DNA from 2 places in the Vibrio frigidus genome. Region 2 is predicted to be linked to the other one. Evidence: predicted binding sites of a transcription regulator. Region 2 holds the regulator's gene; the other holds the start of a gene.
What was found. Region 2 encodes CRP, which controls carbon source genes, mostly activating them, when cyclic AMP is high. Its sites were predicted from a motif close to TGTGANNNNNNTCACA; they were not measured.
Positions count from the first base shown of each region.

Region 1: a site for CRP is predicted at 1,647-1,662, ahead of AACW90_RS00845 (glycogen/starch/alpha-glucan phosphorylase). Genes of this name have one in related genera too.

Region 1 is NZ_JBCDMC010000001.1:192,327-195,762, reverse strand. Features, by position in the region: gene malT (HTH-type transcriptional regulator MalT) at 1-1,271, opposite strand, end outside; gene AACW90_RS00845 (glycogen/starch/alpha-glucan phosphorylase) at 1,835-3,436, shown strand, end outside.
Region 2 is NZ_JBCDMC010000011.1:116,218-119,653, reverse strand. Features, by position in the region: gene AACW90_RS18270 (phosphoribulokinase) at 4-873, shown strand; gene crp (cAMP-activated global transcriptional regulator CRP) at 1,120-1,752, shown strand; gene AACW90_RS18260 (GNAT family N-acetyltransferase) at 1,831-2,295, opposite strand; gene groL (chaperonin GroEL) at 2,507-3,436, opposite strand, start outside.

The DNA.
Region 1 (3,436 bases), on a different contig from region 2:
CGGTGCTGGCTCTGAGATAACCATGCTCGCAATAAAGATAGCTTCATATTGCTATACAAAAAGTCTTTATCTAATTGATTTATAGCATTTTCTAATACAATCAGTTCGCCATGATTAAACATCTTCCAGCCAGAGTTGGTTATGATCTTAGCAATAAGAGCGTCATCTTTTGCCTTTTGGGCATGACGAAGAGCTTGATATGGAATATCTAACTTAAGCCAGGCTATCGCGGCTTTTTGGTGCAACTTAACTTCTTCATTTGCAATGCGGGCTTTTCTCTGATGCGCAAGAAATTCACCAAAGAGGTGGTGGAATCGGTACCAATCTTGTTCACCTTCTAAGTGATAGATAAAGAGTCCAAAACGATTGAGTGATTCAATCATGCCGAGGGAGTCTTCTCGATCGGTGAGGTCTGTCACTAAGGCGTCATTAAATGTCTCTAGTACCGAACATTGCATCAGAAAATACTTCGTATCTTCATCGAGCAAATCAAAGACTTCTTCTATCAAGTAGTCCCATAAATGCGCATGGTTAAATTGAGATACAGATTCTGCTGACTGCGCAAGTGTCCGCTTATGATGCTGTGCTTGTAGGGCGATCAATTGCAGAGCCGAAGGCCAACCTTCCACGTAGGTTTGTAGGTTTGAGGCCGTGGTATCATCGATGCCTTCAGAGACGCGTTGATTAAAAAATCGGGTTGTTTCTTCGGTGTCGAAAGCGAGCAAACCATTATCGATTTCGATCATGAGATCTCTAACCCTTAGGTTAGCTGTTCCCAAAGGTGGTGTACTTCTGCTAGTGACAACAAGTGTCATGTTGTCTGGCATGTTTTTTAAGAAAAAACGCATGGCTTCGTGGATCTCATCTGAATCAATAAGATGATAATCATCTAACACCACATAGAACTCGTTGAAATAATCAGAGAGTTCAACAAAAACTTCGCCAAAGAGAGAATGAAGTGAGGAGAACTGTCGCCTCTCTGCCAGTGTTTGCGAACTGGGACATCTTCCATCTGTTGCTTTGTTGATAGCTTGAATGAAATAGTTCACAAAACGAGATGGATCGTTGTCACTCTCGTCTATGCTATACCAACCTACGGCACTTTTATTTGCCAACCATTGGGCAGCCATGGTGGTTTTGCCGTATCCCGCAGGCGAACGAAAAAGTACAAGCTTATAGAAAGGCGCTTGTTGCAGTAAATCTAGTACTCTTGGTCTGACTATCGCGTTATGCAAACGACCGGGTCTAGTTAATTTTGAAGGTATCAACATATTTATATTCAATGAGTTGTTTTGAACTGGGTGAGTCACCCCGCTCTTAGTATTTAGACAGTAGAAAGGGCTACTTATACGCTTATTTTTCTCGGTTAAGTTAATCCTACGTTAAGGGTCCCCCTGTCGTACATGACTATTCTCAAATATGTATGACCCAGCGCATGTAAATGATCATCTACGCCCCACAATTGGGTGTTCTGTCACATTATAGCTAGGATATGATGTAATTAATTATTTCATCTGTACATATTAGTATGGCTGAAACAATTCTAAGCTTTAATTATTTTGTGACCAAATCGACATATTTCAGTTACTTTTTTCGATAGGTCATTTTTAGCCGATTTATGGCTAATTGAGGTAAAGAGATGTACACGTGACCTAAATCACCTAAGTTTATTAATTTAACTGTAGTAGTGTGATTTAGATCTTGAATTGTGTAGGAGTAGGTATCTACGCCCTAACTACTCCTCCTCCGATACCACGTTTATGGGAGGATGTTCTGCTACTTAAGTCAATGCAGGATATGCCACAGATAAATTGATAATTAATGAGATTTCGCTATGAAACCAACTCAACAAAAGAAATTTGATAAAGCCTCTTTCCAAGCTAATGTTAAGAAACATCTAAGTGCAACTTATGCGACCACAATAGAACATGCAGACTCTCGAGCTTGGTATCTAGCAATGGGACGCGCATTAGCTGAATTGACCACACTTGACCTATTAGAAACGGAAAATGACAAGGCTATTCAAAACGCGAAGAGCGTTAACTATCTTTCTCTAGAATTTTTAATCGGTCGTCTAACAGGCAATAACCTGATTAGTATGGGTTTGTACGGACAAATTACAGACGCGATGACTGAACTTGGTCAGAACCTTTCTGACCTGCTTGAAGAAGAACGAGATCCATCATTAGGTAATGGTGGTTTGGGTCGTCTTGCTGCATGTTTCATGGATTCGTGTGCAGCTCAAGAATTTCCAACAATTGGTTATGGCCTTCATTATGAATATGGCCTATTCAAACAATCTTTTGAACAGGGTCATCAAAAAGAAGCACCTGATGCGTGGCGCGGTGTTGAAGGCTACCCATGGGAAGTTGCTCGTCCTGAATATGCGCAGCAAATTGGTTTTTATGGCCATGTTGATTCTGAGTTTGTTAACGGTGTAGAAAAACGTCGTTGGGTGCCAGGTATGCAGGTTCAAGGTATGCCTTGGGATCTTCCAATCGTCGGTTACGAAAGTAATACGGTTTATCCATTGCGCCTTTGGGAATGTCGTGCAATTGCACCATTCTCCTTGGAAAGTTTTAACAATGGTGATTACTTTGAAGCACAGCACGCGCTGATCGATTCGGGTAACATTACTAAAGTTCTTTATCCAAACGATAACCACGAAAAGGGTAAAACACTTCGTCTAATGCAGCAGTATTTCCACAGTGCAGCATCAATGGCAGACATCTTACGTCGTCATGACGCGGCGGGTCACAATATAGCCGACTTACCTAAATATGAAACCATTCAGCTTAACGATACGCACCCAACAATCGCTATTCCTGAATTGATGCGTATTCTGATGGATGAACGTGATCTTTCTTGGGATGCCGCATGGGCTATTTGTTCAAAAACGTTTGCTTATACAAACCATACATTATTGCCAGAAGCACTAGAAACGTGGAGTGAATCACTTATTCAGCGTCTTCTTCCTCGTCATATGGAAATCATCTATCAGATTAACCATCTATTCTTAGCCGATGTACGTGCTAAATGGCCTGGTGATGTTGAGAAACAACGTAAGCTTTCTATTATTCAAGAAGGTTTCCACCGTATGGTCCGTATGGCAAACCTATGTGTTGTTGGTTCATATGCGGTAAACGGTGTTGCGGCTCTTCACTCTGCACTGGTTAAGCGCGATCTATTCCCTGAGTTCAATGAGCTGTATCCAAACAAGCTACAAAACGTAACGAACGGTGTGACTCCTCGTCGTTGGTTGAAGTTCTGTAACCCAGGCCTTTCGGACTTAATCTCTGAGAAAATTGGTACTGAGTGGCCAGCCGATCTTGACCAACTGACACAAGTAGCAAAATTTGCAGAAGATAAAGCGTTCCAAAAACGATACATGGCTGTTAAGAAAGAAAACAAGCAGCGTCTAGCCAACTGGGTACAA
Region 2 (3,436 bases):
CTCATGTCAGCAAAACATCCGATTATCGCAGTTACAGGTTCATCTGGCGCAGGAACAACAACAACATCTGAAGCATTCAGAAAAATGTTTAATATGATGGACGTGAAAGCCGCGTGGGTGGAAGGTGACAGTTTTCACCGATTTACTCGTCCGGAAATGGACATTGAAATTCGAAAAGCCAAAGAACAAGGCAAACACATTAGTTACTTTGGTGCAGAAGCCAATAACTTCCCTGCCCTTGAACAGTTTTTTAGGAAATATGGCGATGAAGGTCAAGGCCAAGTAAGACGATACTTACATTCATTTGATGAGGCTGTACCTTATAATCAAATGCCTGGCACATTCACCCCATGGCAAGACTTAGCAGAAGATAGCGATGTGCTTTTTTATGAAGGCTTACATGGTGCCGTTGTCGATGGCGATATTAATGTTTCACAACATGTTGACTTACTGATCGGCATGGTCCCCATTGTAAACCTTGAGTGGATCCAAAAATTTGTACGTGACACGCGAGATAGAGGCCATTCACGAGAAGCAGTGACCGACTCCATCGTTCGTTCTATGGATGATTATCTTAACTACATTACCCCTCAGTTTTCTCGAACGCACATAAACTTCCAACGGGTTCCGACTGTCGATACCTCAAATCCGCTTAATGCGAAAGCGATACCCAGTTTGGACGAAAGCTTTGTCGTAATTCGATTACGTGGAATGAAGAACGTAGACTTTCCATATCTTTTAGCCATGATTGATGGCTCTTTTGTTTCTCGCCATAATACGCTCGTGGTGCCAGGAGGAAAAATGAGTTTTGCTATGGAATTAATAATCAGACCAGTTCTACAACAATTAATAGAAACCGGAAAAATCGGCTAAAAATTAAGCCTGAATGCAGTTTAGTTCTGATACCGTGACGATGTGCACAGTTTTGCTTAGAGAAACGGGAAATCAGGGCGATCAAAATCAAGAAATTGACTGCAAAAAAGGATACTATTCTTAACCTATATACATGTGTAGCTTGCAGCTACGAATTTAAGATCTTAAGCTAACGTCACCAATAATATGGGGACACAGCAAAGGAAAGCTGCTGGCACAGGCCCTACAGATAATAGTGAGATAATTATGGTTCTTGGTAAACCTCAAACCGATCCAACGTTAGAGTGGTTTCTTTCGCATTGTCATATTCATAAATATCCTTCCAAAAGTACGCTTATCCATGCTGGAGAAAAAGCGGAAACTCTGTATTACATTGTGAAAGGCTCTGTAGCTGTGCTTATCAAGGATGAAGAAGGTAAAGAGATGATTCTTTCTTACCTTAACCAAGGAGACTTCATCGGTGAGCTAGGTCTATTCGAAGAAGATCAAGAGCGTACCGCATGGGTTCGTGCCAAATCACCATGTGAAGTAGCTGAAATTTCGTTTAAGAAATTCCGCCAGCTTATTCAAGTTAATCCTGACATTTTAATGCGTCTTTCGGCTCAAATGGCAAGCCGTCTACAAACGACTAGCCAAAAAGTTGGTGACTTAGCATTCTTAGATGTAACGGGTCGTATTGCTCAAACACTTCTGAACTTAGCAAAACAACCAGATGCGATGACTCACCCAGACGGCATGCAAATTAAGATCACTCGTCAAGAGATTGGTCAGATTGTAGGTTGTTCTCGTGAAACTGTTGGCCGTATTCTTAAGATGCTTGAAGAACAGAATTTAATTTCTGCTCACGGTAAAACTATCGTAGTTTACGGTACACGTTAATACCGCCACAAACAGCATTGATTAAAAAGCAGCGTTTACGCTGCTTTTTTTATGCCATAAGAAAAGATACGCATTGGTTTATACTCGCAGCTCCATCCTATAATTAATGAGTGTTTGCCCTCTGAGATCCACTTGCCGCTCTTCTATTACCTTAAACCCATAGTGTTCAAAAAAAGGCTTTGCAGTAATGCTGACATGCGAATAAAGTCGACCAATTTTGCTTTTATTACCTTTCTGGAAAATTTGTTGCATTAAAGCGCCAGCAATCCCCATACTTTGATGATTGTGATCGACATAAAAATGACCAATCAACCCATCAGACTGGAGATCGGCATAACCCACTATCTTGTTATCAATTTCGGCGACAAAAGGCGCAAGCTTATCCAGAAGTGCCTGCCAACTATCAAGCGTAACTTCATCTGATGCCCAAGCTTCTATTTGCCGTTCAGAGTAGTCCTTTCTGTTTACACTACGAACAGTATTAAAAAACAACGTTCTCAACGTACAGGCGTCTTCTGGAACATATGATCGCACTCGGATAATACTCTGCACTTCGTCACTTCTCTTCTAATTTATAATTAATATTTGGTAAGCCTAACCAGTAATTAAACCATTTTCTATAGGTATAAAAAAACCGAAGCGATAAACTTCGGTTTTTTACTATAACAAGGTTTAGGATTCTCTAAACTGTGTGACTTCGGAGCACAACTAACGCTGCTATCAAGTCATTCAGTAATGAGAAACTAAATCCTTCTTACATCATGCCTGGCATGCCACCCATACCACCCATGCCGCCCATATCAGGCATTCCGCCTGAATCTTTAGCTGGCATATCGGTAATCATCGCTTCTGTTGTGATCATAAGACCAGCAACCGATGCGGCGAACTGTAGCGCACTACGAGTTACTTTAGTTGGGTCAAGGATACCCATTGCAATCATGTCACCGTATTCGCCTGTCGCAGCGTTATAGCCATAGCTACCTTCGCCAGCTTTAACGTTATTAGCAACAACAGAATCTTCGTCACCCGCATTTTCAACGATCTGACGCAATGGTGCTTCCATAGCACGAAGTGCAACGCGAATACCTACGTTTTGCTCTTCGTTAGCACCTTCAAGACCAACGACTTTCGATGCAGCGCGAATAAGTGCAACACCACCACCAGCAACAACGCCTTCTTCAACGGCTGCGCGAGTAGCGTGAAGTGCATCTTCTACGCGATCTTTCTTCTCTTTCATTTCAACTTCGGTTGCTGCACCGACTTTGATTACTGCAACACCGCCAGCGAGTTTAGCGACACGTTCTTGTAGCTTCTCTTTGTCGTAGTCTGACGTTGCTTCTTCGATTTGTTGACGAATTTGAGATACACGCCCTTGAATCATGGCTTCTTGACCAAGGCCATCAATGATCGTTGTGTTCTCTTTAGTGATAATAACGCGCTTAGCTTGACCAAGGTCTTCTAGCGTTGCTTTCTCAAGTTCTAGACCAATTTCTTCAGAGATAACCGTACCAGAAGTAAGTACTGCGATATCTTGAAGCATTGATTTACGACGATCACCAAAACCAGGTGCTTTAACAGCCGCTGCTTTCACGATACCACGCATGTTGTTTACAACGAGTGTTGCTAGTGCTTCACCCTCTACATCTTCTGCAATGATAAGCAGTGGACGAGATGCTTTTGCAAC